Regions from separate parts of the Kocuria sp. HSID16901 genome, predicted to be linked through region 2. Evidence: riboswitches for the same ligand, from Rfam matches in the RefSeq annotation. Region 2 holds a riboswitch; each other region holds the start of a gene.
What was found. A riboswitch is a leader RNA that binds a small molecule or an ion and turns the genes downstream of it on or off. The one in region 2 is predicted to bind S-adenosylmethionine.

Region 1 (6,265 bases), on a different contig from region 2:
GAATCCCGGCCGCTTCCAGATCGCGCACCTCGTCTCGGAGGGCCAGCGCGACTTGTTCCGCCGTCTCGGAAACCGGCACGTCCTCGCGGATGAACGACCAGGCCAGGATGGTGACCGGCCCGGTCAGCATGCCCTTGACCGGACGGTCGGTGAGAGATTGCGCGTACGAGGCCCACGGCACGGTGATGGCTTCTCCCCCAATTCCCGGGCCAACCCGCTTGACGTCCCCCCACAAGATCGACGGCCGAGTGCAGCGCGAACCGTACGACTGCACCCACCCGTGTTGTGTGGTGTCAAAGCCCTCAAAGTGCTCGGCAAAATACTGCACCATGTCGTTGCGCTCAGGCTCGCCGTGCACCAAAAGGTCCAGGCCGATGTCCTCTTGCAGGGAGATGACCTCGCGAATTTCCTGCCGAAGCCGGGAGTCGTAATCCGCATCGGAAACGCGGCCGGCGCGATGGGCGGAACGCACGGCCCGCAATTCCGGGGTCTGTGGGAAGGAGCCAATGGTCGTGGTGGGAATCTGGGGCAAGTCCGCGGCAACCCCGCGCTGCTCTTGAGCTTCCCGACGCACCTCGAAGGGTTCGCGGCGGGCATCGTCTTCTGAAAGGCGAGCGCGTCGTTCGCGGATTTCGATCCGTCGCACACCCTCGGTCTCAGCACGGTGGCGCAGAGCCTCGTCCGACTCCCGAAGTTGCTCCTCGATCGCGTCTCCGCCTTCCGCAAGGCCTCGGGCGAGGGCGACCGTTTCCTCGACCTTTTGGTCCGCGAAGGCCAACCATCGCTTCGGCGCCTCGGACAGACGTGTTTCCCGCTCGACGTCGTGAGGGACGTGAATAAGGGAGGTCGAGGTGCACACCGAAACGCGCGCTCCTGCGTCCCGTAACCGTTCCACCAGGTCGAAGGCACGACGAAGATCCGTGCGCCACACGTTGCGCCCATTGACGACGCCGGCCACCAACGTCGGGGAGTCTGGACGGGTAAACAGTGCGAGCTGCTCTGGGGAAAGGTCTCGGAGGACGCCGCGCTCGGGCCCCGAAGTGAGGTCCACATGAACCGCTTCGACGCCGCTCTCGACCAAAGGCTCCAACAACCCCTCGGCATCTCCATAAGGCGTGGTGACCAGGAGGGAGGGGCGTCCATCACCGCGAGATTCGGTGAGCTGACGGTACGTTTCACGCACCGCCTCCGCGAGATCCGGACGGTCGACGTCCGCCACCAGTCCCGGTTCGTCGAGTTGAACCCAGTCGGCTCCGGCCGCACCCAAGTCCGCAATGATCTGCCGATAGACCTCGGTCAGATCCTGAAGGCGGCTCAGTGGGTCGAACCCCTCCGGGGCGTCATCGTCCGCCTTGGAAAGGAGCAAGAACGTGATCGGACCAACCAGTGCGGGCCGGAGCTTCTCCGGGGATCCCGACGACGCCGCGTCCTGCAACTGTCGGCCAAACTCGCTCGTATTCGCACTCAACGGGGTCTCCGGACCAATTTCCGGCACCAGGTAGTGATAGTTCGTGTCGAACCATTTGGTCATTTCGAGCGGCGAATGGGCGTCATCGCCACGGGCCAGAACAAAGGCGGCGTCTTCGTCCAGAGCCCCGGCGTCGTCACGCAGATCCGCGAGGCGTCGAGGAACTGCGCCGGTGGCCAACACGACGTCGAGCACCTGGTCGTAGAGGGCCCACGAGGCCGGGATCGACGCCGCGTCGGTCAGCCCCAGCCGTTCGAGCCTTTCCGTGGCCGCGCTCCTCACTCCCTTCACGGCGTTCGCTAGATCGTCCCGTCCATGGGTACCGCTCCAGTACTTCTCGAGCGCACGTTTGATCTCTCGATCGGGTCCAATTCGCGGATACCCCACGATGGTCGCGGAAGGTACGCGCCGCCTAGCCTCGGCAGGGTTTGCTTCCGGGACAGTCTGCTGGCTGGTCTGTTCATTCTGGCGCTGGGTCACGATGTTCTCCTGAGAAGTCAGTGGGGATTCGGTGCGTCCGGCACGCAAACCGAGACGGTCTACGAGCTCGAGGGCAGCTCGATGTTCGTTGAAGGTGTAAAGGTGAAGTCCGGGTGCTCCGGCGTCGAGGGCTTGGCGGGCGAAGTATTCTGCGTGATCCACGCCGACGGCCAGCCTCTCGGCTTCGGTACGGGCGGTTTCGAGTCGATGAGCGAAATCCGCATCCGGCGCGAGGCCCGCGAGTTCACACACCCGGAGGTACCTCTTCAGGCTGGTCACCGGAAGGATCCCGGGAACCAACGGCAGGTCCACCCCGTTGGCCGAGGCGCGGGTGACAAGGTCGGAGTAGTGCGTCGGGTCCGTATAGACCTGCGTGATCGCAAAGTCCGCACCGGCTCGCTGTTTGGCGAGCAGCACCTCGGTGTCCTGGTGGATGCTCGAGGAATCCGGGTGACGGACCGGATAGGCCGCAACTCCGACGGCGAGCCGTCCGGCGCACAATTCGGGCACTCTTTGCCGCTCGACGTCGCGAATGAGCTCGACCAGATGACGGGCGAAGGGAAGTTCCTCGGAGAGCAGGTGGTGGCCCTCTGGCCTATCTCCACGGAGCGCCAGGAACCCCCGAACCCCGAGATCAATCATCTCGCCGATCAACTCGTGGAGCTTCGGGGCGGGTTGTCCGGTGGCGATCACGTGGGCCAACGGGCGAAGGCCGGTGCGATGAACCAGATGGTCCAGCAATCTGAGGCTTTGCCGGCGTCGTTGTCCGTCCACGGCGGCGGTCACCGAGACGTAATCGGGCCGAACCTCTTCTAATTTCTCGACGGTCGCGGCCAATTTCTCTTCGCTGATCCGCCCTCGCGGCGGATATAACTCGAAGGAAAGTGCCGGTGGGTGGTGTGGTTTCACGGCGGGTTCTCCTTTCGGATACGCCCGATGCAGCGTGAAAACCGTGCGGCCGACGGCGAAGAGAGGGTCGATCGTCGACCCCGCTACCGCCGACCGAGGTTCAATGCACTCCATCGGTCCTGGCGGGAGCACCTTTCCGTGAATATGCGACGAGAGTAATTCGTCTCACGGTGGTTGCTGTGACGTCGTCGAGCCAGGTCTCTCAGTCACTCTGGATAGATACGGTGCTATTCAAGCCCGCGGCTTTGGTGTTCCTCAAGGATTTGACGCGAAATGTCGAGTGTCGTCAGGTAAGACGACGTGACGTCACGCGCGGGAAACATTTCGGAACTAACCTTCTCGAGACGAAATGTGAGCGAGGACCGTCAATTCTTGCTCACGCTGGAGACACAAACTCACTCATCATCTGTCATCTCTTCGAAGGTGTGGATCATGCGGTCCAGACTGCAATTTGCATCCAAATCCCGTACCACCAATCCATCCACCACGAATGCAGGGGCTCCTGCGATGTCCAGCGCTTCCGCTTCGTCGCGCTGCGCCTCCACGGCCTGCTTCACCTCGGGACTGTCCATTTCCTCCAGGAACCGCCCTGGGTCGATACCGAGGGAGGCCGCGAATCTCACGAGGCATTCGAACAACGCGTACGGGCCGCCCGCCCCTTCCCACTCCGACCGGTGGCGCAGGAGAAGATCCGCCATCTCCGGAAACCGATCCAGCCGCTCTGCAGCCTCCATCGCATAGGCAACCGGGACGGCAGATCCGTGAAGACTCAGGGGATAGTTCTTGATGTCGAGGTTCATGCGGCCGCTGAGCCTCCGCCCCGCCTCATAGAAAGTTCGGTAGGCCTCCTCGGCGTATCGACTCTGATAGTCGATGTACATCACGGCCGTGGGCGCACCGGGCTGATGGTGGTTGATGTGCGTTGCTTCCACGCTCGACCAAGCCGCCGGCGCTGGGCCGTCCGAGGCCAGGCCCACCCGGGCATCCGTGGACATGTAGGCCGCGCATCCGAGGGTCAGAACACCCACCAGAGCCACGACTCCCCACTGACCAATCTTCGCCATGGCTCCCTCATTCGCCAGTTTCAGCCCTTTAGTCGGAAATCGATAAAGAACAGACTAGTCCAAATTTGGTCTACACCCAAGTAACTTTCATTGTGGTGCGGATAATTCCGTGATTACATAGGAAAGTCACCAGAGTTTCGCCCCTCGAGAGGTAACAATGTCAGAGAACCACCCGAACCCCACGGGAAACCAGCCCCCTCAGTTCAACGGCGGTCCCGAGCAGGGAACCCCGCAGTACCAGGGCGGAAATCAGCCCGCCGGCCAGCCGGGTTACGGTCAGCCGCAGTATCAGGGCAGTGACTTCGGTCAGCGCAGCCCGTTGGACCGCCCGAAATCGGTCAAGACGGCGTCCGTGCTGATCTTCATCGTCGGTGGTCTGACAATTCTCGGCGGTCTCTTCGGGATGCTCGGCGGACTCGCCGCCAGCGCGTCGACCGAAGCAGCCGATGCCCTCCAGGGCATCCCCCCGGGAGCCCTCATCGGCCTCGGAGTCGTCGACATTATCTTGGGTCTCGTCTTGATCTTCGCCGGTGTGGCCGTTCGCAAGGGCAAGAACTGGGGCCGGATTGCCACTTTGGTCATCACGATCCTGCTGATCATCAGCTTCATCGTCTCCCTGATCGGCGGCAACTTTAGCGGCATCGTCGGCGTGGTCCTCCTGATCATCGCCTCCGTGAACCTCTGGAAGGGCGAAGGCGCGGCCTGGTTCAAGACCCTCCAGGGTCACCAGGCTCGCTAAGACGAAAAGCTTTAAGGGGCAACGGCAACGTTGCCTTGGGCAAGGGGACGGACCATATGGTCCGTCCCCTTGTTGCGTGAGCCGGCACCCACTGGTGCTCGTTGACAGTCCCCCAAGCCGAGGGCCACACTGGATGTAAGGCACTGGGCCGCAGGTTGCCCCGGGCTCCATCATTTAGCCGCTACGAGCGGCCTTCCGCCGAGAGGCGCACCCGGTCCAGTGCCCCATAAACCTTCGAGAACGCCTCCGACGCCGTCGGGGGCGTTTTTCGCGCGCACGCGTGGAGGAACGTAACCTCTCCGCGCGTCATGAAGCCGCCGAGGTCAACTTGTTAACCCTGGGCGGTTATCTTAAAGACGATGACGACAGAACTTTGGAAGGCTCAGCGTGGCAATTCGCCTCTTTCCACAAGAGAATAGGGCTCTTGTGCTCCTAGCCGAGATGGCTCAGCTCGTCGTGGACGCGACCTCGGCCACCTCCCGCATGATGGGCTCACCGGCCTCTGACCACGAGGACGTGTTCCAACAGGCGCTCGAGATCGAAGGAAAGTCGACCGATCACTTTTTCGCCCTGATGACCACGGTCCGTAGCGCCTTCGTACTTCCCCTACCTCGCGCCGACCTCTACCAACTGGCCCAGCGCCTCAACCAGGCCACGGAATCCTTGACGTCCGCAACCCACATCATTCGCATCCATAACTTGGATCGCTTCTCCTCCCGCGCGTCCGATTTGCTCGACCTCCTTCAGCGTCAGGCTTCACTCACGACCGAAGCGATGCGTCATCTCTCCGATCTCGAGGGGCTGGACGAGTACTGGATCGAGGTGCTTCGCATGTCGAAACAGTCGATCCGCACCACCGACCTCTACCAAGCGGACATGATGGACCGGCTCAAACCGGCGTCGTACATCAAAGAGGCTCAATTCACGGATAAGCTCCAGACGGCCTCGTTGAGCGTTCGCCAGGTCGCAACCGACGTGGGGCGAATCCTCGTTCAGGAGTCGTAGGGTGGCCTACGTCCTCTTCGCCGTGTGCGGGGTTTTCCTCCTAGGCTTCACCGCGATCGTATGCTTCCACGACGCCTCGAATTCCATCGCGGTGCCGGTTCGCGCCCGCGCCCTAACGCCCAAGATTGCCCTCGGCCTCAACGCGTTCTTCAACGTCCTCGGCCTCGCAGTCGGAGCCCTCACCTTCTCATCGAGCACGTTTTTGTGGCTCGACATTCCTCACGACTCGATCGGCCTGGCGGTGCTGACGTCGTCTCTTCTGACGGTTATCCTGTGGGAGTTGATCACCTGGTGGCGTCGGGTTCCTTCGTCGTCGACTAATGCCCTCTTCGGGGCGATCGTAGGAGCGCTCTGGGCCACCCAACACGTTGGGCTCGGGGACCATGCCAGTATCACCGCACGTCCGCTGATCGACGTCATTCTGCCGTTGGTCATCGCTCCGCTGGCCGCCTTCACCCTTGCCTGGATTCTGGTCATCCCCCTCGTCAACCTCTTCCAGCATGCGGGTCCGGACGGCATCCATCGTCAGTCACGGTTCGTTCTCACGCTCAGCGCCTCGGCCATTTCCCTGGGTCACGGCATATATTTCGGTCATCGCGT
Region 2 (6,265 bases):
CAAATCTCTCCCGCCCAGCCTACCGGTTTGACTCCTAGGTCGCCCATCCCGGCTGTTCACGATCATGCGGGTCTCCATGCTTCCCCCAAGCGAAACGGATAGGCTCATGACATGACGAGTCGAAATGAATCCGTGGAAGTGATCGAGATCCGGGACGACATGATCCGCTTGGGCCAATTACTGAAATTGGCAAACCTGGTGGGCGACGGATTGGAGGCCCGCGAAGTCATCGCTGAGGGGCACGTCAGCGTTAATGATGAGGTAGAAACGCAACGCGGCAAGCAGATACGTCCGGGCGATAAGGTACGCCTGGGCGATATGACGATCCAAGTTCAACGCGCTGAAGCCTAAGTTCCGCCTCCTCAAAAATACATTCTGCAACCACATCAATTAAGACGGATCTCTCATGAACGCTTTAATTCAGCCTCTACGACGGGTCAAGCACGCCGGTTTGGCGCTCAACAAATCTTCGCGCCGAAATATTCGATTACTCATCGATCATTCTCGCTCTATTTATTCCAAACGTTTCCCGTATAAATACGATCTCGATCGTTACCAAAGCTTTGACAAAATTCTCCGGATCCATGAGGCATCGTCTCTAACTTTCAAGGTGAATCATCTGATGTATTCACCGCCGACAGATCCGCCACATTCCCCAATGCCGAGCAGACTGTTTTTGCTCTGGACCGGCGACAACGACCTAAGTCCGCAACGCATGCGGGCCATCAAATCCTTGCGACGTCACAATACTGAATTGGACGTCGTCTTTATCACGGCCGAGAATCTCAACGACGTCGTCGTTCAAGGGCACCCTTTACACCCGGCGTATGAAAAATTAAGCTACGTCCACCGTTCCGATTACCTGCGCGCTTATCTGATGCATCATCATGGAGGCGTTTATTCGGATATCAAGGACATGCGGGAGCCGTGGAAACCACTCATTGATCGTGCAAATCGCGATCACACCATGTGGGCTTGTGGGCTTATACCGCCCGATTCCCGAGACCTCAGCCCGGCGTTCGGAGCACTCGGTTCTGACCAGCGCACCCATTACACACGTATGCTCGATCAGCGCGCCTTTGGGTTCAAGCCAGGTTCTTCGTGGACCGATGCGTGGCTCAGCGAAGTCGAACGTCGCCTGAGTTACTTTGATCGACTATTGGATGAAAAGCGCCCGCAACAGCCCTGGGGCCTCAACGCTGAATATCCCATACCTTGGACCGCTCTCCTGGCCCAAGTCATGGCTCCATTATCCCTGAAGTACAGCAATCACGCTCTCATCGATCCAGACCGTGCTTTCGTGATGCACCTCGACGGCCACCGCTAAACGCCTCGCCCACCCTTCAGAAGCCACCGGCTATCTCAGCGCAGCACGTACGTCAGGAATTCGGAAACGTGCTTCATTTCCTGATTGCTCACTCCGTGACCCATCCCCGCATAGAGAACCTTGGTGACCTGCGTGTGGTCCCTCAGCCAATCGAGGGTGAAGGCCACTAAATCGCCCGTCACGACGGGGTCTTCTTGGTCTCGCCCGTAGAAGAAGGGCAAGCGAGGTGTGCGGGCGGCGAGGGCGGCGTCGTCAAGGGATTCGTCGTCGGAATCGATCACAAAACCGGAGAGTCCCACCACGGCGGCCAGAAGATTCGGGCGATGCCGAGCAACCGAGCTGGCTATTGCCATTCCTTGCGAGAAGCCAAGGAGTGTGACGTCCGCGTACTCATCGGCGTGGGACTCGATCCATGTGGTGACCATCGAAGTGGCTGCCTTCGCGCCTTCTGCAGTCTTGGCGAGACTCCCCTCCGGACCCATATTGAGGTCAAACCAGCTGAACCCGGGGCCACCGGAAGGCATGGGGTCGGGTGCCCTCATCGACGCGTAGGTAAAGCCGTCCGACGGCAATGCGGGCAATAGCCCGAGGAGGTCCTGCTCATTCGATCCGTAGCCGTGAAGCATGAGCACCAAATGAGTGCCGCGGCGTTCTTCGGACGGACGAGAGTATTCGACGAAGGGTTCCTGAGTCATGCTTCCAGTCTAAGCGGGACCTGGAACTGGCCGTGGCGGCTAGCGGCGTGCGGCCTCCGCCGAAGGCCAGCCGGCGGCTAAACAGTTGGCGATCTGGGCGGTCTCGATGAGGAAACCGTCGTGGCCGCTCGGGGACGACACGGTGTGCACCGGAACGGACCGAGGGAGGGCTACGGCCAAACTTTCCGATTCTCGGGGATAAAACAGACGGTCCGAATCGACGGCGATGACGCTCCAGCCGCACGTGGATCGGGCCAAGGCCTCCTGAAGAGTTCCCCGCCCTCGGGAAATGTCGTGGCTCATCAGAGCATCGTTGACGACCAGATAGGAGTTGGCGTCGAAACGGCCTGCCAGCTTCGAAGCATGGTGATCGAGATAGCTTTCCACCCGATAACGCCCACGGCGGTTAACGCAGGGGCCGGTAGGGTCTTCGTCATCTTGAGGAAAGCGACCGAAGCGTTCGTGAAGTTCCGAGGCCGAACGGTACGTGATGTGGGCGATCCGCCGGGCCAGTCCCAATCCATGGACCGGGCCTGGACCCGCGTAGTAATCCCCGCCTGAGAAATCGGGGTCCTGACGAATCGCGAGGCTCTGAGCCTGCCCCCAAGACAGTTGCTCCGCCGTCGCCTCTGGGCCGCAGGCGATCACGGCACAATGCCCCACCCGTTCAGGGAAGGTCACCGCCCATTCCATCGCCCGTGCCCCGCCCATGGAACCGCCAATCACCAGCGAAAATCGTTCGATCCCGAGGGCATCCGCCAAGACCGCCTCGGCCTTCACGGAATCTCGGATGGTCACGAGAGGGAATCGCGAACCCCACGGTTCGCGATCCGGATCCACGGAGGCGGGCGCCGGAGACGCCGGGCCGGTAGATCCGTAACAACCACCCAGAATATTGGGACACACCACAAAATAGCGGTTAGTGTCGATCGCGGCACCAGGCCCGATCAGGCCCTCCCACCATCCCTCCTGCGCGGCCGCCAGGCGTTGCAGCTCGGGGGTGCTCTCGGAGGCCTGACCGCGGGCAGCGTGGGTGTCGCCGGTGAGGGCGTGCAGCACCAAGACGGCGTTGCTGGCGTCGTCGTTCAGGACTCCCCACGTCTCAAAAAAGAGTTCGGCGTCCGGGATGACCGCACCGCTCTCGAGACGAAGGTCCCCGATGCCGAAGCACCGGGCAACCCCTTCGTCCCACAGCGCGGCCTGGTCCGGCCGGGTACCTGCGATCGTCACTAAACCTCCTGACGCCTAGCGCGTAGCTCCCGCCGAGGCCGCACTCTCAGCGGAAGTGTTGGCCTGCCGCAGTTGCGCGAAGCCGTTGTCCAAGTCCGCGAGGATGTCATCGATATGTTCCAGACCCACGGACAAACGGACGAAGCCCGGCGCCACGCCCGCGTCCCGCAGCTCGCTCTCGGAAAGCTGGGAGTGCGTCGTCGACGCGGGGTGGATGACGAGGGAACGAACGTCACCGATATTGGCCACATTCGAGTGCAAGGTCAGGGAGTCCACAAATCGTTGAGCGGGCTCGGCCCCTCCCTCAACTTCGAATCCCACGATGGCTCCGACGCCGCGGGGGGCGTACTTGAGGCCCCGCTCGTACCAGCGGGAAGATTCGAGGCCGGCATAATGCACCTTGGTCACTTCCGGACGAGCCTCGAGCCACCGCGCCACGGCACGGGCATTCTCGACGTGGCGCTCGATGCGCAAGGACAGCGTCTCCAAGCCAACGGCGATATTGAAAGCGTTGGTCGGCGAAATGGAGGACCCAAGATCCCGCAACAGACTCACGCGAGCGCGCAGGATGTAGGAGAGATTGACCCCGAAAACACCATTCGGACCGAGGTCTTCGCCGAAGACCAAGCCGTGGTAGCTCGGGTCGGGCTGGTTGAACTGCGGGAAACGCTCCGGGTATCGCGAGTAGTCGAAAGCGCCCGAATCGATGATCACGCCACCGAGGCTCGTTCCGTGCCCACCCAGATACTTCGTGGCCGAATGCACGACGACGTCGGCACCCCATTCGAAGGGACGCAACAGATACGGGGTCGGAACGGTGTTGTCCACGATCAACGGAACCTCGGATTCGTGGGCCACCTGAGCGATTCCCTCGATGTCGAGGACATCACTGCGGGGGTTGGGAACCGTCTCACCGTAGAACGCCTTGGTGTTTGGCCGCACGGCGGCTCGCCACGATTCGGGATCGTCGAAGTCCTCAACGAAGGTCGTTTCAATCCCGTAGGTGCCGAGTGTGTGCTTGAGGAGGTTGTAGGTTCCTCCGTACAGGCTCGGGCTTGCGACGATGTGGTCTCCGGCTTGCGCCACGTTGAGGATCGCGATGGTGCTCGCGGCCTGACCCGATGCGACGAGCAAGGCTCCCACGCCGCCTTCGAGGGCAGCTAGCCGGTTCTCGACCGCTTCTTGGGTCGGGTTAGTCAAACGCGAATAGATCGGCCCCAATTCCTTGAGACCAAAGCGATGTGCCGCTTGCTCGGAATTCTGGAAGACGAAGGACGTGGTCTGGTAAATCGGCAGGGCCCGCGCACCGGTCGCGGAGTCAGGCTCCTGGCCCGCGTGAATCTGCTGAGTTTCGAATTTCCAGCCCTGGGGGCTATTCGGCGTAGGAAGGTTGGTCGTTTCCGTGCTCATGTTCTGCTCCTGAGTTATCAAGGGCATGGAGCGACCGGTCTGTGCGTCAGCCCGGGTCAACCCGACATCATCCGATGCACCGGGGAATGCGAAGCTCACTCACGTGATGACCGGGCACACCGCGCCCGCGCTTGTGGCCGCATTTTCACGACCACCTGGTCCTCACCCAGGGCACCCCACCGCGGTTGGAGGGTTGCCGGCCAGCAAGCTGGGGCTTGTCACTGGCTCTCTTGACCTGATTCAAGTTTTCTCCGGGCAGGGGCAACGGGTCAAGCTTGGGCCGGATGCTAAGCGCGCGTGACACGTCGTGACATTTATGACGTGGCTCGGTGCAGTTGCGTAACCTATCCAGAGTCAGATTCAAGGACCGATCGTGAGCCATAACGGTCACGAGCGCAAAGGAAGACCGTGCAAGAACGCAGTTCTACCCCGCAGACCCACTCGTCGGCCACCACCGACCCCGCACCGCAAACCCGGAGCTCGCTCCACCGTGGTCTCACTTTGCGACATATTCGTTTCATCGCTCTCGGTTCCGCCATTGGCACCGGGCTCTTCCTCGGCTCGGCGGACGCGATTCAATTCGCCGGTCCGTCCGTTCTGCTCGCTTACGTGATCGGCGGTGCCGCGGTCTTTATGGTCATGCGTGCCATGGGTGAGATGGCCATGGTGCACCCGGTGCCCGGATCGTTCTCGGATTACGCGACGCAGTACCTCGGCCGCTGGGCCGGATTCGTCACAGGCTGGAGCTTCGCCTTCGAAATGGCTCTCGTCGCGGTGGCCGACGTGACCGCCTTTTCCCTCTATATGCGCTTCTGGTTCCCGGGTTCGCCCAGCTGGGTCTGGATCGTCGCGGTGGTCGCCATCATCATGGGGATCAACCTGACGAAGGTCAAAGTATATGGCGAGGTGGAATTCTGGCTCACCATCGTCAAGGTGGGCGCGATCATCGCGATGATCGTGGGCGGCATCGCGCTCATGATCTTCGGCATCTCCCTGCACGATCAGGTGCAGCCGTCGGTCACCAATTTGTGGGAACAGGGTGGTTTCTTCCCGCACGGATTCACCGGATTCCTTGCGTGCTTCACCGTGGTGATGTTCGCCTTTGGCGGCGTCGAAACCATCGGTATTACCGCGGGGGAAGCGGAGAATCCGGGCAAGTCCATCCCGGGGGCCATCAACACCGTGCCCGTGCGGATTCTCCTGTTCTACGTTCTGGCCATGGGCGTCATCATGTCCCTCTACCCGTGGAGCAGCATCGGTAATGAGGGGTCGCCCTTCGTGCAGATCTTCTCTGGGCTCGGCATTCCTGCGGCGGCACACATCCTCAATGTGGTGGTCCTGACCGCCGCCGTCTCGGCGATTAACTCAGACATCTACGGTGCGGGCCGCATGCTGTTCGGTTTGGCTCAGCGAGGGCTGGCTCCGCGCTCGTTCACTCGAGTCTCACCCGGCGGCACACCCCGAATGACGGTGGCCGCGATGGGTCTCGTGTTGGTCGTGGGTGTGCTCGTCAACATCTTCTTCGAAAACGCTTTCCTCTACGTCGCAACACTCGTCACCTTTGCGACCGTGCTGGTGTGGGTCATGATTCTCGTGACGCACC
Region 3 (6,265 bases), on a different contig from region 2:
GCTTCTGCGCTCCCTCGGCCGATCGATCTTTGGCCGAGGTGGATGAGCCGCGTGAAGACATGGATACCTCGCAATTATTCAGAGCACGAACCCCTGTCGGCTCGTGAATGTTGTGCGCCAGCATAGTCAAATTTCACGCCGAGTGTAACCGATGCCACAACACAAGTTGTCCACGAGGAAACTTCCTCGTGGACAACTTGAATCTCAAGCCTAGGGGTGCCGACCTCTCGGTCTGCTCCGGAGAGCTTACTCCGGAACGACCCTCACGGCACCTTTGTCCGCACTCGTGACCATCGAGGCATACGCACGCAAGGCCTTAGAGACCTGACGCTCCCTCGGCTTCGACGGCTTCCAGGGAAGCGGCCCACGGGCCTCACGCCGTCGGGCCAGTTCCTCATCCGACACATGAACCTGGAGGAGTCGGTTGGCGACGTCGATCTCGATTTCGTCTCCGTGCTCGATCAACCCCACGGCGCCGCCGGCCGCAGCCTCTGGCGAGATGTGGCCGATCGAGATTCCCGAGGTACCGCCGGAAAAGCGTCCATCCGTAATGAGCGCGCATTCCTTCCCGAGCCCCAAGCCCTTGAGGTACGAGGTGGGATACAGCATCTCCTGCATGCCCGGGCCGCCCTTGGGGCCTTCGTAACGGATCACGACGATGTCCCCTGGCTCGACGTGCTTGGACAGGATCTCGAACACGGCCTCGTCCTGCGACTCGACCACAAAGGCCTTGCCACGGAAGTGGAACAGGCTCTCGTCGATACCGGCGGTCTTGATCACCGCGCCGTCTTCGGCGATATTGCCAAACAGGATCGCGAGGCCGCCGTCCTTGGTGTAGGCATGCTCCACCGAGTGGATGCAGCCAAATTCCGGGTCCGTATCGTGTTCTTCAAACTTATTGGCCGTGGAAAATGCCTGCGTCGTCCGCACTCCCCCAGGGGCGGCCAGGAAAAGCTCCCGCGCGCGCTCGGAGGCGGTATCACGGCGGATGTCCCATTCGTTGAGCCAGGCGTCCACCGACTCCGCGTGCACCGTGCGGACTCCGTCATGCAGGAACAGGCCGGCTCGGTCCAACTCACCCAGGATCGCGGGGATGCCGCCGGCCTTGTGGACGTGTTCGATGTGGAACTGCGTGGAGTTGGGTGCCACCTTGGCCAGGCACGGCACGCGCCGGGAGAGTTCGTCGATGTCCTTGAGATTGAAGTCCACCTCGGCCTCTTGCGCGGCGGCGAGGATGTGCAGAACCGTATTCGTCGAACCACCCATCGCGATATCCAGCGCCATCGCATTGGTGAAGGCGTTCTTGGTCGCGATATTCCGGGGGAGAACGGAATCGTCGTCGTCTTCGTAGTACTTCTTGGCGATCTCGACGACGGTGCGGCCCGCCTTGAGGAAGAGCTCGCGGCGGGCGACCTGCGTCGCGAGGGTCGTGCCGTTACCGGGCAAGGAAAGCCCCAGGGCCTCGGTGAGGCAGTTCATCGAGTTCGCCGTGAACATGCCCGAGCACGAGCCACAGGTCGGGCAGGCGTTTTCCTCGATCAGTCCGAGCTGCTCGTCGGTCACGGATTCATCGACCGCGTAGGACATCGCGTCCACCAGGTCGATGCGGTGCTCGATGACCCCCTCCACGGCGTTTCCGGATTCCATCGGGCCGCCGGAGACGAAGACCACCGGAATGTTCAAGCGCATCGCGGCCATGAGCATTCCGGGGGTGATCTTGTCGCAATTGGAGATGCACACCAGTGCGTCGGCCCGGTGCGCCTGAACCATGTATTCCACGGAGTCGGCGATGATGTCGCGGGAAGGCAAGGAGTAGAGCATGCCGTCGTGCCCCATGGCGATGCCGTCGTCCACCGCGATGGTATTAAATTCCTTGGCGACGCCGCCCGCCTCTTCGATCGCGCTGGCCACGAGCGAGCCCATGTTCTTGAGGTGAACGTGGCCCGGCACAAACTGCGTGAATGAGTTCGCGATCGCCACAATCGGCTTCCCGAAATCTTCCTTCTTCATACCGGTGGCGCGCCACAGAGCGCGGGCGCCTGCCATGTTGCGTCCGTGCGTCGAAGTCCTGGATCGCAGATCGGGCATGTGTACTCCTCCAAGGTGTTTTGCTTCGTCCCAGGGTACTCCCGCGATGTCTCACGCCCATGAACAGTCCGGGGTTTCTTGCATGATGAAACGCGAGCACAACGACGACGGTCCCGCCCCTGATACTTCAGGGACGGGACCGTAACCACGAGGTGACGTCGGGATCAGTGATCCTTGGGGTCGTCCTCCTCGTGAATGATGGTGGTGCTGCCACGACCCGTGTGATGGCGGTTGTCGCGGTGAGCTGCGGGGCGGTCCGCGACAATCGGGTACATGCCCGTGAATCCTTCACGCTCAGCGGCCAGTTCGCGTACGCGGGTGCGCACCACAAACCACCCAATGATCAAGGCCGGGATGATGATGATCATCGAAGCCAAGGTGTAGGTACCCACCGGATAGTCGAAGCCGATCAGCACGACCACACCAACGAGGAATACCAACGTAATCCAGTTGGTGAACGGTGCCCAGGGCGCCCGATACTCGGGCCGCTTGTACTTGCCCTGTTTGGCTAGCTGCACGAACTTCATGTGCGCCAACGCGATCGCGGCCCAACCGGCGATGATGCCGAGCGAGGCAATATTCAGCACGATTTCAAAGGCCTCGTCCGGGACGAAGTAGTTCAACACCACGCCCAACAGCGCGACACCCGCGGTCAGCAGAATGCCGCCGTAAGGAACGCCGGATTTGGTGAGGTGCTGTGCGAACTTCGGCGCGGAACCCGCCATCGACATCGAGTGAAGAATGCGTCCCGTGGAATATAGACCCGCGTTGAGCGAGGAGAGGGCCGCAGTGATGACGACGAGCTCCATGATCGGGCCAGCCGCGCTGACGTTGATCGAGGAGAAGAACGTCACGAACGGCGACTCATCCGCGCTGAAGGCCGTGTACGGCAGCAAAAGGCAGAGCAGGAAGATCGCGCCCACGTAGAAGACCGCGATACGCAGGATCACGGTGTTGATCGCCTTGGGGATCACCTTTTCCGCGTTCTTGGTTTCGCCCAACGTCGTACCCACCAGCTCGATGGAAGCGTACGCAAATACGACACCCTGCATGATGACCAGTGCCGGCATGATGCCGTTCGGGAAGAGGCCGCCGTTATCGGTGATCAGACCCAAGCCGCGGGGCGAACCGGTGGGCGTCCCGAAGATCACGAAGAAGATGGCCAGGACCAGGAAGGTCACCAGCGCGACGACCTTGATCAAGGCGAACCAGAATTCCATCTCGCCGAAGACCTTGACCGAAATCAAGTTCATGAGAACCACGATCACGATCACCAGGAGGGCAATCAGCCACTGTGGAATCGCGTCGATGAAGGCGCTGTATTGACCGAACCAGTGCACGTAGATCGCGATCGCGGTGGAGTCCACGATCGCGGTTGTGGCCCAGTTAAGCCAGTACATCCACCCGGAGACGTACGCCGCCTTTTCACCGTAGAACTCTCGGGTGTAGGAGACGAAAGAGCCTGAGGAGGGGCGGTGCACGACGAGCTCACCCAGAGCTCGAAGAATCAGATAGGCGATGATGCCGCAGAGGGCGTAGTCCAGAAACAGCGAGGGGCCGGCACTCGCGAGACGGCCACCGGCGCCCAAGAACAGGCCCGTACCGATAGCACCGCCGATCGCAATCATTTGGAGCTGACGAGGCCCGAGACTTTGATGGAAGCCCGCCTGCTCTTGTTCGAATGCGGATTCCTCCGGGTCCTTGCTCACCTGTTGTTGAGTCTTATCAGACATAAATTCCCTTTTAAGAGACGAGTCATCGCACGTTTCCGCCCGATACCCGTGCGAGACGGTGGGCATCGGTAGATGCGCGCGACGGCGATGTAGTTTCCCCTGTTTGGGGCGTGGTTCCCCAGTCCTCAGATTGAGCACAGAGCGATTCCCCGTGACCCACATGATCCTGGTGTGTAATCGACACCATAACCCCATTCGTCACAAATCGGTAACACGAAACAGTGGCGCAACAGCGTGTCACAGGCGTGATTTCAGCGCCCTCGATTGGATTCCCTAGTCAACGCCGGGAAAGGTGAATTGGGTACATCACCATCCCGAGCGGCCGAGAGACCTGGCTCTACGACGTCGCAGCAACCGAACCCTTTCCATGGGAGCGGTGCTCACGCCAGGATCGATGGAGGAATCATGTTGAGGAGCACCGATCGCATCCGGACGACCCACGTCGGGTCCCTGCCCCGCACCGACGAGCTGATCCAAGCCAATGCCCGACGCCGCGACGGCAAGATCACCGACGAAGAATTTCGTCGCACTTTGTCCGCCTCGGTGGATGACATCGTGGCCCGTCAGGTCGAGTGGGGCATCGACACCGTCAACGACGGCGAATACGGTCACGCGATGGTCGACGACATCGACTACGGCGCCTGGTGGCACTACTCCTTCGCCCGAACCGGGGGCCTTGAGACCGTCGACGGCGCCTCATTCCGGGAGATCCTCAGCGAGCCGGGCAACGGCCGGTACAACAGTTTCGCCGTGCGTCGAGACTGGAACCGCTTTGCGGACTTCTATCGTTCCATCGACCTCGGCAACGACCCAGACGGCGAATTTCCGATCGCGACCGGGCCGCTGACCTACGAAGGCCGGGACGCCGTAGAGACCGACATCGCGAATCTGAAATCCGCCGTCGATCAGAACGGCGCGTCGGAGGCCTTCGTGGCGTCCCTCTCCCCCGGATCAGCCTCCCGCATCGGCAATCGGTACTACGCGACGGACGAAGAGTTCATCTATGCCTGGGCCGATGTGCTTCACGAGGAATATAAGGCCATCACCGACGCCGGTTTCATTCTTCAGTTAGACGACCCGTCGATCGCCGAGGCGTGGGATCAGCTGGTCCCCGAGCCGAGCATCGACGAGTATCTCTCGTTCAATCGCCTCGCAATCGAGGCCGCAAACCATGCCCTGCGCGGCATACCCGAAGATCAGGTGCGCTTTCACCTGTGTTGGGGATCCTGGCACGGCCCCCACAGCACCGACATCGAGATCAAACATCTCATCGAGTCGCTCTTCACCATTAATGCCGGGGCTTACGTCTTCGAAGCCGGCAACGTCCGCCACGCTCACGAGTGGAAGGCGTGGGAAGACGTCGCCCTCCCCGAGGGAAAGATCATTGTGCCCGGAGTCGTGTCCCATTCGACCAATGTGGTCGAGCACCCCGAACTCGTTGCTCAGCGCATCGAGCAGTTCGCTTCCGTGGTGGGGCGGGAGAACGTCGTCGCGGGTACCGACTGCGGTTTGGGCGGACGGCTTCACCCGGATATCGCGGAGGCCAAGATCCGTTCGCTCGTGGAGGGTGCCCGCATCGCGAGCGATCGTCTGTTCTAGAGTGGGACGCGACATTGTGTTGCCTCACAAAGGACAAACGACATGAACACCGTTTCCTCTCACTTCACCGACGGTTCCGCCAAGGTGGGCCATCCGAGCGAGATCCTCAGCCCGGTGTCCGGCGAAGTCATCAGGATTGAGCACGTCGCAGATCCCGTTTTCGCGCAAAAGATGATGGGCGAAGGATTCGGGGTCCAGAATCCGACAAACGGAGACATCGTCGCTCCCGTCAGCGGCACGGTGACCGTGGCAACGAGCAGCAAGCACGCCCTCGGCATCAAAACCGAGGACGGCCTAGAGGTGCTGTTGCACCTGGGCATCGACACCGTGGAACTGCGAGGCGAGCCCTTCGACATCGAGATCGTCAAGGGCGATCGTGTAGAGGCCGGGCAATCCGTGGGCACCATGGACCTCAAAGCCATCGAGGACGCAGGCAAGGACACGACGGCGATCGTCGTCATCACCAACTCCGCGGATCGGCTGAGCTCACTGAACGTACAGGGCGGCGAGATCTCTGCGGGCGCGGTCGCCGCGTCGGCGACCGTTAAGGACTAGCCGAAAGGGATCGCCGCCACGCACCCCGTGGGTGCCCCCGTCAGGTGCGAAAAGCTACTCTTGTGTGTACCCCACGCCACATCGGCGTGGGGTACGACTCAATGAGGAGCCAGAACCATGAGCGAACTCCCAGAGGAACCCGTCGAGATTCTCGCCCCGGTCTCCGGCGAGGTCATCGATATCACCGCCGTCCCCGACCCCGTTTTCTCAGGGAAAATGGTGGGTGAAGGCCTTGGCATCAGCGAACCACACGGCTCAGAGATCGTGGCGCCGGTCGGCGGCACCGTAAC

Region 1: another riboswitch for S-adenosylmethionine. It lies ahead of metE (5-methyltetrahydropteroyltriglutamate--homocysteine S-methyltransferase); the one in region 2 lies ahead of D8M21_RS07160 (bifunctional o-acetylhomoserine/o-acetylserine sulfhydrylase).
Region 3: another riboswitch for S-adenosylmethionine. It lies ahead of D8M21_RS06040 (cobalamin-independent methionine synthase II family protein); the one in region 2 lies ahead of D8M21_RS07160 (bifunctional o-acetylhomoserine/o-acetylserine sulfhydrylase).

What each region holds. Positions count from the first base shown of each region.
Region 1 is NZ_RBLM01000003.1:299,024-305,288, reverse strand. Features, by position in the region: gene metE (5-methyltetrahydropteroyltriglutamate--homocysteine S-methyltransferase) at 1-2,857, opposite strand, end outside; SAM riboswitch class I at 2,965-3,079, opposite strand; gene D8M21_RS06475 (DsbA family protein) at 3,253-3,921, opposite strand; gene D8M21_RS06470 (hypothetical protein) at 4,079-4,660, shown strand; gene D8M21_RS06465 (DUF47 domain-containing protein) at 5,048-5,665, shown strand; gene D8M21_RS06460 (inorganic phosphate transporter) at 5,667-6,265, shown strand, end outside.
Region 2 is NZ_RBLM01000004.1:112,728-118,992, forward strand. Features, by position in the region: gene D8M21_RS07140 (RNA-binding S4 domain-containing protein) at 112-351, shown strand; gene D8M21_RS07145 (glycosyltransferase) at 659-1,327, shown strand; gene D8M21_RS07150 (alpha/beta hydrolase) at 1,363-2,022, opposite strand; gene metX (homoserine O-acetyltransferase MetX) at 2,062-3,252, opposite strand; gene D8M21_RS07160 (bifunctional o-acetylhomoserine/o-acetylserine sulfhydrylase) at 3,268-4,662, opposite strand; SAM riboswitch class IV at 4,785-4,898, opposite strand; gene D8M21_RS07165 (amino acid permease) at 5,071-6,265, shown strand, end outside.
Region 3 is NZ_RBLM01000003.1:200,802-207,066, reverse strand. Features, by position in the region: gene D8M21_RS06055 (amino acid permease) at 1-61, opposite strand, end outside; gene ilvD (dihydroxy-acid dehydratase) at 247-2,088, opposite strand; gene D8M21_RS06045 (amino acid permease) at 2,253-3,821, opposite strand; SAM riboswitch class I at 4,128-4,222, shown strand; gene D8M21_RS06040 (cobalamin-independent methionine synthase II family protein) at 4,227-5,420, shown strand; gene D8M21_RS06035 (PTS sugar transporter subunit IIA) at 5,463-5,975, shown strand; gene D8M21_RS06030 (glucose PTS transporter subunit IIA) at 6,093-6,265, shown strand, end outside.